DNA from 3 places in the Paenibacillus kyungheensis genome. Region 1 is predicted to be linked to each of the others. Evidence: riboswitches for the same ligand, from Rfam matches in the RefSeq annotation. Region 1 holds a riboswitch; each other region holds the start of a gene.
The links. Region 1 has a riboswitch for cyclic di-AMP ahead of PQ456_RS00120 (resuscitation-promoting factor). Riboswitches for the same ligand answer to the same signal wherever they lie in the genome.

Region 1 (3,660 bases):
CATCTCTACTATCCGCAGGATAAATTGGAAAAAGTCATTCATCAGTTATCAGAAGAAGTAGCAGCAATATTTGAAAATAAAATCAATCCACCTCAAATGGAATTTGAAATCTAAAATAAAAGAAAAAAGTGTGTAAAACAGAGAAGGAGCGAGAAAAATATATGTTATTTGATACACATACTCACTTGGATTCGATTGAATTTGCCGATGATCGTAAAGAAGTCATTGAACGTGCTTATGCACAGGGTGTAACACGTATGATCAATGTTGGCTTCAACCGCGAAACGATTCCAACCACAATGGAATTGGTAGAAAGTTACGAATTTATATATGCAGCGATAGGTTGGCATCCTGTAGATGCGATTCATATGCAACCTGGTGATCTCGAATGGATCGAATCGTTATGCAAACATGAGAAAGTAGTTGCTATCGGTGAGATTGGTCTTGATTATCACTGGGATACTTCTCCAAAAGAAGTGCAACACAAAGTATTACGTGAACAAATTGGTCTGGCACGCTCCATTCATATGCCGATTGTGATTCATAATCGTGATGCACACGAAGATATTGTAAAGATTTTACGTGAAGAAAATGCACATGAAGTCGGAGGAGTGATGCACTCTTTTTCAGGTAGCTGGGAAACAGCCAAAATGTGTCTTGATATGGGCTTCCATTTATCGTTTGGAGGACCGATTACATTCAAAAATGCGAAGCAACCTAAAGAGGTGTTACAAAAGGTTCCGATGGACCGTCTTTTACTTGAAACAGATTCCCCATTTTTGACACCACATCCTTATCGTGGAAAACGAAATGAGTCCGGTTATGTGACACTTGTAGCAGAAGCGGCAGCAGCGCTAAAAGGGGTATCACTGGAAGAAATTAGTACAATTACAACTAAAAATGCACTGGAACGATTTGGCATTCGATGAAAAACAGAGTAAATCACGCAAAAAACATCGTTAAACGGATATATGAATAAATTATCATCAAAAAATCGAAGAATATGACAACTTTTTAACCATTTATTCAGAAAAACGTGCTTGCTCGTCGCTTTACATGAGGGTTGGGTTCGGGATATTATTTCATCAGTGATTTAATCTTGCTGTTATCACGCAAGATTCCATGATTCGGTCTCGCTGAGTTTCCTGCATAGGAAAACGGGGGAACCAACATATGTCTTCAAGCCATTATTATCAGAATACCGAAGTCATTATGTATGATTCCTTTTACAGGGTCTATGGGGTGAATTGGAGGTACTCGCGCCATGAGCGGAGGAGCCTTCAAAGGGCAAGCAATACAATGTGTCCGAATCCGACAGCTAACCCCGTAAGCGATGCAGAGGCAACCTCGTATTTTCTAACGTTTTCCGAACTGTATTCAAATACGTCGGAAGCCAAGGAAAAGTTGCTCTTGCTCTTTTCCAGAGGCTTCTTTTGTTTTGGGCAAAAGGAAAAGGTATAGAGATACGATATTTGAAGCTTGATCTTTCAGATATTAGGTATGTCCCTTAGACTGACCATGGCGCAGGCATTTTTGAACATCACGAAAGATTATCACACAGATTCGATAATCTTATGCTTACGATCAGCCTGTGAAAATTCTGTTATATAGTCGCGTCATATACAATTACGTCACAGCTAGACGGCGAGACTATGAAGGAGGACGGAAGAAGTGGCAATTGCTCCTTTCGAAAAAACCCATGGTTCGCGCTCATCCAGCATGTCTTATGCGCTGAGTTGGAAGCAACAAAATCTACGCTATGTATTGTGGGCTGCATTATTGGTTATCGCTCTTGCAGCGATGCTATTGTCCCTACTTTATAATCAAGCGGGTAAAAATATTTCTGTTGTCATTGACGGCAAAGCACAAACCGTGGAAACACGTAAATTGATGCTTTCTCAACTGCTTGATGAAAATCAAATTAAAGTGGCACCACAAGATAAAGTGTCAATGCCGATGAATGGCGCACTTCAAGATGGCGATAAAGTTTACATTAACCATGCGGTTGCAGTAAACATTACGGCAGATGGTGGTACGAAGAAAATCTATACCACCTCTAAGACAGTTGGTAACACATTGGAGCAAGCTGGATTAACATTGTCAGGTCAAGATCAACTTACACCAGCAATGGAATCTTCAGTTCATGACAATATGGATATCAAGATTGTTCGCACCAAATCGTTTGTAGCGAAAAAAGTTGTAAAGATTCCTTATCAAACTGTTAAAAAAACCGATGCTTCTATGGTTGAAGGTAAAACAAAGTTAGTACAAAGTGGTCAAACAGGTAAAGTGGTTCAATACATCGAGAAAGTATACGAAGATGGAGAATTCGTCTCTAAACGTATGGTTGATAAAAAAACAACCGCAAAAGTGCAAGATAAGATTGTAGCAATAGGTACCAAAAAAGAAGAGCCTAAGCTTCTTGCAGCTGCATCATCTAGTGGAGGTTCCAGTAATAGTACTTCCAAAGCAGGTGTAGATTTTTCTTATGCGAAAGTACTGAACAATGTATCTCTTACTGCTTATTCGTCTCAAGAACCTGGTCTAGGTACAGTGACTGCTTCTGGAGCACGTGTAACAGAAGGTCGTACGATTGCAGTCGATACGAGTGTCATTCCTATGGGATGGTGGGTATACATTGAAGGCATTGGCTTCCGCCGTGCTGAAGATACCGGTAGTGCTATTAACGGTAATAAAATCGACGTATATATAGACAGCTTGAGCCAAGCGAGAGCATTTGGACGTAAATCCGGTTACACTGTATATGTAATTGGTCCGGTTAAACCCTAGTCAGGGTGTTGATTGGGATAACGCCATTGCTTAAGCCCAGTCATCTGTTATATGATATAAATAATATTAACCATGAGCGTGAATAAGGAAAACAAAAAGAAGAGGAATATTCCTCTTCTTTTTGTTCTGTTAAGATCAATTTATAGTGAATAGATAGAGGTCATTATTTACAGAGTGAAGGGAAGCGTACAATCAACGTGATTAAAGAAGTGATTGTGGTGGAAGGTAGAGACGATACAGTAGCGATTAAACGAGCTGTAGACGCGGATACGATCGAAACTGGTGGTTCAGCGATTGGAGCTCATGTTATTCGTCGGGTGAAGTTAGCTCAAGAACGCCGCGGTGTGATCATATTAACAGATCCTGATTTTGCTGGTGAACGGATACGTAAGATCGTCGCGCAGAAAGTACCTGGTTGTAAACATGCTTTTATTCCTGAAAGCGAAGCTACGCTCAAAGGTGATATCGGTGTTGAGAATGCTTCGCCTGAAGCGATTCGTGAAGCACTTGCACGTGTACATTCTGAAATGCCAGAAGCAGAGATTTTGATCGATTGGGAAGACTTGATTATGACAGGACTGGTAATGCAGCCAGATGCAGCAGAGCGAAGAATGAAAATGGGCAACTTGTTAGGGATAGGGTATGGCAACGGAAAACAGTTCCATAAGCGTTTGCGCATTTTTGGAATAAGCCGTGAAGAATTTGCAGCAGCACTTTCACAAATGGAAGCGGAGGAAGAACAATAATATGGATGAACGACTAGATATAGCGACACCCAAACGCACCAAAGAAATTATAAATAAGTATGGATTTTCATTTAAAAAAAGTCTCGGTCAGAACTTTTTGATCGATTCGAATATTTTGAACAAA
Region 2 (3,660 bases), 2.3 Mb from region 1:
GCCATTAATGACCCTGCAACAGCTAACAACGTTACCATTGAGAAATAACGACTGATAAACATCACAACACCGGTCATAATATTCCAAAACGGTGTATTATCGCCTAATCCTTCAAATCCTGATCCGTTATTCGCAGCTGATGAAGTAAATTCATACAGCGCTTGTGTTAATCCATGATAACCCGGATTAGAAATCGTATCGGATTGTGTCATCACAGCTATTGCTGTCGGCGCTAATACCAATAAAGGTTGAATCAGCAAGGTGACTGCAATCAGCTTCATTTCTTTACCTTCAATTTTGCGACCGAGAAATTCAGGTGTTCGTCCAACCATTAGACCGGATAAGAACACAGCAATAATGGCATACATTAGAATATTTAATAACCCTACACCAGAACCGCCAAATACCGTATTAAGCATCATATTCCCAAGTGAAATCAATCCGCCAATAGGTGTTAACGTGTCATGCATGTTATTGACAGCACCTGTCTCTGAAGCGGTTGTGACGACAGAGTAGAATGAAGATTGTGCTTCGCCTAACCGTACTTCTTTCCCTTCCATCGATCCAGACTGATGTTGAATACCTAATTGATTAATCAATGGGTTCCCTTGAGATTCACTGACAAGAGATACACTAAGCATGACGACAAACATCATCACCATTGATACAAATAATACTCTACCTTGTTTGGAGTTGCCGACCATTTTACCATACGTAAATGGAAGTGACATCGGCACAAGTAACATCATTAACATCTGTAACATATTACTGAATCCGCCCGGATTTTCAAAAGGATGAGCAGAGTTGGCTCCAAAATATCCGCCACCATTGTTACCTAATTCTTTGATCGCTAGAAATGATCCTATAGGGCCGGTACCAATCTGTTGCTCTGTTCCTTGTAACGTCTGCGCAGTGATTAAAGTATGCAATGTCTGCGGTACACCTAATCCTACAAATACAATTGCCATCACAAATGCTAATGGTAACAAGATTCGTGTGATTGCTCGTACGAGATCTGTAAAGAAATTGCCAAGTGGCTTACCTGTGATCCCTCTAATAAATGCAATAGCGACTGCAATCCCTGTCGCCGGCGATACAAACATCATAAAGATGATCGCTGTCATCTGTGAGAATAAAGACAATCCGCTTTCTCCGCTATAATGCTGTAAATTGGTATTTGTAATAAAACTAATCGCTGTATTAAATGCCAGATCAGGACTCATATTGGTAATTCCTGCTGGATTCATTGGTAAAATATGTTGGAAACGAAAGATCATGTACGTAATCAGCAAGATCACTGAATTACTGATCAGAACCGCTCCTGCATACTGCTTCCATGTTTGATTTTCATTTTTGATACCGCCGAACCTGTAAATCCATTTCTCTATCGGATAAAACCAACGATCCAAGCGATTGGGTTTATTTTCAAAAGCATAAGCAATATAATGTCCGGTTGGCCGAGCAATAAGTATAGCGATGATAATAGTGACTGCAATTCCGATATATGAAAAGATACTCACGATGTTCTCCCCTGACCCATTAGAATTTTTCTGGATAAATCAATGCATAACATAGATAGATTGTTAATCCACCAATAATAATCCACAGCAGCCAAGTCATCGCTCATTCCTTCTTTCTCCGATAGCTACAGATGCCCATTGCAGCAACCCGCTCAACCCTAAAGTCATGATCACCATTAAACCAATCATCAGTATATCCATCATGTGTGTAAGACTCCCTGCATTCATTTTGTAAGTAATCATTTGCTAAAAAAGGCATAAAAAAAGAAGCCTGGAGAAAAGCAGAACTTTTCCCCAGGCCTCTACAAACACGCACACTTATCGTGTACCTGCCGAGTTGCTGGTTAGGAGTTCTCCCCTATACGCTTACGGAGTTAGCTGTCGGATTCGGGCTGGAAGATCGCCCGTTCCGGTAGATACCGGAATTCACCCCATGTTGTGTAGTAACTGACTCTTCGTATCAGTTATCTTCATCAACGGTTGGTTCCCCCGCTTTTCATATGCATATGAAAATTAAGCGTTGTGACATTGTTAACATATCAAAAAACACAGAGTCGTATTACACTGTGTCAGATCGGCACAAGCTTCACACTTCTCTCCTAATCCACGCTTACGAGGTTAGCTGTCGGATTCGGGCGGTGAGAGTCGCCCTACTGCATTGTCTGACTATACCATGGTTAAGTCAGTATGCAGATTCACCCCAACGATTCACATTCCGGCTCTCACACCGTTTTGTGAAATCGCAATTTGGTTCCCCCGTTTTTCGGTTAATACCGAAAACTCAGCGATCAACAAACATTGGAAACTTCATTTATATCAGTTGCTGAATCGTATTCATCAACTGCCTGCAATGAATAATACGCCTGTCCTTGTCAACTGTAAAGCTGAGAAAAGACGCAAAAAAAGCTGTGAATCATCACAGCTTTCATTTTCAGATAACTATTGAAAAGTTATCTGTCTCAGGCTCCTATTTTCTCTCTTTTTCATCGTTTATCTACTTTTTTATTTTAGTTACATGATATTGATCATTGTTTTGCAGTAAATTCTGAAAACGATTATGTCATTTGTTACGCAATATCCTATCATTTTGCCTTGTTATGTCAACCTGTATAAATCTCATAAGCAAAATGGTACAACGTGCTGATGTCTGAATTAAGTTGTTTTCCATTGTTGAAAAATTGGATTCTGACTACATCATAGTAATGTCTGTACCGAGATGATTGGAATGTATATTGTCCTACACCCGGGTTATTAATATAAACAGGCATTGTAAAATTACCATACCCATCCGTAGTAGCTGTTCCAGAAATCACTTTGCCATTTAAAATAGTCGTGATATTGGTAGTTACTATGGCATTCCCTACAGGAGTACCTGTTGCATCAAATGCACGACCGGTAATCACAATATTGCTTTTCACACGCCACTTTTTACCTTGTCCATAATCAATAAATCCATAGAGACCACCATCTGTAGTGATATCACTAACAGTCACTCTTGAGACATCTGCTGTCTGATAATTAACAGATAATTTGTATGGTTTAGTGAGATCGAATGTCGAAGGTGCTAATACTTGAATATAATAAGTGCCCGCAGGTAATGTAACTTGACCATTGGTATTCTGGGCAAGTGTTCCTTGACTCACTAGATTAGCATTAAATAGCTGTAACTGATATGTTCCATACGTCGATGTGTTGTCTAAACGCAAATTCATCTTAGACTGAGCTGTCAAAGTGACTTTTGTCCAATCTTCATCAAAGCTGTTATCAATATTCTGTGTACTGACAAAAGGAGCAGCTCCGCGATCTTTGGCTAACCATGGATTATCATCAGGTTCATTAGCATCATACGTATCCGATGTTACAGCAAATACTGTAAATGGATTAGTTGTATCTGCCCCTTGATAAGAACTTACTCTAATAAAATAATAGCCTGCTTTGGCAATATGACTAAGCTGTTCATATTGAGTGGGCCCTTTGGTAGAAAAAGCTACTTGTTGAACCTGGGATGTGTCTTCATTTAAGTAATACAGTGAAAGATCATAATCAATAGCGGCAGAATTGACTACACTTAAAAAAGAAGTTAATTTGGCAGGACTCGTCACTTGTGTATAAAACCAACGACTCTCCCCTTCTGTAGCGA
Region 3 (3,660 bases), 250 kb from region 1:
GCAATCCATTATCGAAGTCTGTATGCATATCTTTGAAAAAGATACCTTCTGTAATGATCGGTCGACCATGCGTCTCATACGCAATTTCGTATCCGCGCGAAGTCTGAATCACGTCTACATCTACGCCTTGTTCATGGGTTTCTTCGAGATGGGCTTGCATACGCTGTACCGCTACAATATGTAGATCGATCGCTCCCAGCTTTTCCAGTAGATCGTTTACGATCGAACCTTTTATAATTTCTTGCCAGCGAGTCTGAGCCGATTGTCCAATAATAAGTTGCGTAATATCGTGTTGTTGAGCGGTAGAAGTAATAATATCAGCCGCTTCTTGTCCGTTACTTTCTAAAAGCACAAAATGACCGCCAGCTTCTTCTGTTAATTTACGCCATAACGCTACATAGTTCTCTTGTTGTTGATCCATTTCATCGAGAGGTTGATCGATTACACTTAATACACAAAGTGGAGACTGAATAAGTTGAGATAAATGAATACCACGCCTGATCAATCGTTCTCCATTGGGTCCATAATACACACAGACCATAATCTTTTCAGAATTCAAGCTAGATACACTCCTTTATTGAGGTAGTTATGATCCATTAACCATAATTATTTAAAAGGAATAATAAGCGATTGTATAATCTAACAAAAAAGCATGATTCACCAGTATATCAGAAGATGCCCATACATCGGGCGGATCTTGTAGACGATTGCATAGATCAGTTAAAGCCTCTACCATCACCTGACTACGCACATCTCCCCAGCTAGCATGATGTTGAGCGATATGAGATTGTGCTTGCTGTAGCGAGCATTTTTTCAGCGTAGAGAATACCCGGCACCATTTCACCAGGTCTAAATGTTGAACCTGATCGGTAAACGAATATTCCGCCCAACCGGTAATCCCATGACTTGCTATTTTTAACAGCCCACAATGCAGATACCCATCCATATCAGGTAACGCAAGCAGATGATTATCATACTGGAACACTTCAATCGAATGAATATGATGTGTAGCCAGATCCACCGTGGATACAGTATTGCTAGCAGGCGCTATCGGCGAAATTAAACTCATCTCAAATCTACACTCCTTCAAATAAAATCGCTATCTCTATACATAGTAAAACCAGATAAATCAGTAACCGGCACACTTTTTTGATGTCAGATATTGTTAGCAATCATAGTACCGTTAAGGGTAGAAGTAAAATCAAATCTAAGCTTTTAATAGGCTTTATATGCTTGAAAATAACGATGTAATCGGATTCATTGGTCTCAATCACGTTCTAATGGCTATCATGCTTGCTGATACAACCGTTTATATAAATACTGCGCAAACAGCAGAAAAAGAAGGATGGAATGATGAAAATAAGAGCATACTGCTCAAAAGATAAAGGAATTGATTCAAATTCACTCCTTATGAAGAGTCAGACTGCTTTACAAACGAAAAAGGCGGGCGTATGATTTCATTCAAGTTCATTACAGCTTAATGGCTGAAAGGCTAAATCTAGACCTTTCAGAAAGCGGGGGAACCATACGAATAGACAGGGTATTAGAGATCTATTCAGGGGTGAATCAGAGACGACAGCTCAGGTTGATCTATCTGTAGGGAGACTCTTACTTCCGAATCCGTCAGCTAACCTCGTAAGCTGCAATAAGAGAGACGACAACAGTCATCTATGCCATATCAGGGGCTTTTTTGCTCCTGTCTTAGAAGCTGATGAAGAGGTCCTCTTCTAACGGCTTTTTTTTGTTGTCTACAATGAGTGGAGGAGCGCGAACACGCATGGAGTACGAACAGGAATTTGTACTGGTATCGCCTGCTACAGTAGCAGGGGAGCAATTTATTCAATTACTCAAAGTTAAAAAAATACCGTTTGCTATTATAGTGAACAGTCAGGCAGATCAGCTTCGATTTGAAAAGATAGGTATTGAGCATATTCTAGTAATAGATACTCAGCGACAAGACTTATGGCGTATCCCGCAATTGAATATTGGCAAAATCTATTTATTTGAACGTAGTCTACCGTTATGTTGTCGTTATATCCAGATCTGTCGTGCATGGACATCTGATAAGCTATATGTCATTACAGAAGGCAGCCAATCACGCTTAATTTATCGTGGTTTGGGTGCAGATTATATTATTCATACCAATGGAAGTAGCGCTTCGTTTTTATTATAAAAAAAGACTGCTGATCCAACGATCATTTTATTTTGCAATTTGTCGGTGATATCTTGATAATAAAGAAGATAGAGAACCAAGATGATGCGCAGAATGGAGATGATCGTTGTGATCGGTAAAACAGCACTCGTCGCTGGAGCAACAGGTCTTGTGGGCAAAAAGTTGTTGCGTCAGTTATTAGATAGCACAGAATATACACGAGTGATTGCTCTTGTCCGTGAACCTGTGCAACAACTACAACATCTGAAGTTGCAACAGATCGTAGTGGATTATCGTAGATTAGAAGATTATCGAGCAGAGATGAAAGCAGATGATGTCTTTTGCTGTCTCGGTACAACGATTAAGCAAGCAGGAACGCAAGCGCAGATGATCGAGATTGATGTATTGTATCCGGTGTCTGTCGCTATGGTGGCGTACAAACAAGGAGCCAAGCAGTTTATCGTGATCAGCTCGATGGGCGCTGATCCCAAATCCAGTATTTTTTATACACGTACCAAAGGAGATATGGAGCAACGGTTACAACAAGTTGGTTATTCTTCATTATCGATTGTTCGTCCATCCTTATTGCTAGGCAAACGCAAAAATAGCCGCGCAGGAGAGCAATTCGGTGCTGTAGTCTCTCAAGCACTATCATTTCTAATGATAGGTCCTCTTCGCAAATATCGAGGTATCGAAGCAAGTGACGTTGCACGAGCGATGTATCGGATCGCTCAGACCTCCAAGTCAGGTACTCACATATATATGTCAGATCAATTGCAACGAATCGCAGACGAGTCCCAGAGTCGCTCCGCTTCAATGAGCAAATCAGCGAGATCGTAGTAGGTTATAGTTCAATTTTTAATTATAGAAATGGAGAATAGCAATATGCCTCAGTTAGAACCAAAGCAAGCCGCTTCAATTATCGAAAAATGGATTGCTTTTTACGATATGGATAATGCCAAAGCATGGGATAAAGACGATTATCCTTTTATCCAATCTTCTTGCAAAGTGATGCGCAGTGCTATTCAAGCATTACGTGGAAAAGCACCTGCACCTAATGAACGTCGCAAAATCGTGGCTGGACTTGAAGATTGGTTAGATGATTCATTTATGGACGATCCGAATGAATGGGAAAAAGAAAATAAAGCATTTGTGCAAGAAGCATTAGAAGCGATTCAATTTACAATTCAATTTCTACAAAAATAATGAATAACAGGCAGGAGTGCTCTATGCCAGACGGGTATATTCCACTGTGCAGTCGTGTAATTGGCGATTTTTATATTGCATTTGAACCGCACTCCCATAGTCTAAATATCTATATGCACAGACCAGAACCAGCGCTCGAAGGGTCTACAGATAGTTCTACGATTGTATCGGATGATCAATCTACCATTTCGCCTGCTTCGATGTTGTTGATCGGGTATCTCAAGGTCACATATTCACAAGCTGCTAAGCCTACCGAGTCAGAAGATGATCCTTCTGAGAAAGGGTGCGGGCTGGATGCGGTC

Region 2: it holds a riboswitch for cyclic di-AMP, as region 1 does, so the genes downstream of both, kdpF (K(+)-transporting ATPase subunit F) here and PQ456_RS00120 (resuscitation-promoting factor) in region 1, are expected to answer to the same signal.
Region 3: it holds a riboswitch for cyclic di-AMP, as region 1 does, so the genes downstream of both, PQ456_RS21885 (hypothetical protein) here and PQ456_RS00120 (resuscitation-promoting factor) in region 1, are expected to answer to the same signal.

Annotation. Positions count from the first base shown of each region.
Region 1 is NZ_CP117416.1:26,028-29,687, forward strand. It holds gene PQ456_RS00110 (HD domain-containing protein) at 1-114, shown strand, start outside; gene PQ456_RS00115 (TatD family hydrolase) at 162-929, shown strand; cyclic di-AMP (ydaO/yuaA leader) riboswitch at 1,125-1,348, shown strand; gene PQ456_RS00120 (resuscitation-promoting factor) at 1,672-2,790, shown strand; gene rnmV (ribonuclease M5) at 2,988-3,536, shown strand; gene rsmA (16S rRNA (adenine(1518)-N(6)/adenine(1519)-N(6))-dimethyltransferase RsmA) at 3,538-3,660, shown strand, end outside.
Region 2 is NZ_CP117416.1:2,313,961-2,317,620, reverse strand. It holds gene kdpA (potassium-transporting ATPase subunit KdpA) at 1-1,520, opposite strand, end outside; gene kdpF (K(+)-transporting ATPase subunit F) at 1,540-1,620, opposite strand; cyclic di-AMP (ydaO/yuaA leader) riboswitch at 1,869-2,050, opposite strand; cyclic di-AMP (ydaO/yuaA leader) riboswitch at 2,113-2,317, opposite strand; gene PQ456_RS10260 (carboxypeptidase regulatory-like domain-containing protein) at 2,621-3,660, opposite strand, start outside.
Region 3 is NZ_CP117416.1:5,041,849-5,045,508, reverse strand. It holds gene PQ456_RS21895 (universal stress protein) at 1-559, opposite strand, end outside; gene PQ456_RS21890 (hypothetical protein) at 611-1,069, opposite strand; cyclic di-AMP (ydaO/yuaA leader) riboswitch at 1,481-1,657, shown strand; gene PQ456_RS21885 (hypothetical protein) at 1,778-2,173, shown strand; gene PQ456_RS21880 (oxidoreductase) at 2,255-2,992, shown strand; gene PQ456_RS21875 (hypothetical protein) at 3,038-3,358, shown strand; gene PQ456_RS21870 (hypothetical protein) at 3,382-3,660, shown strand, end outside.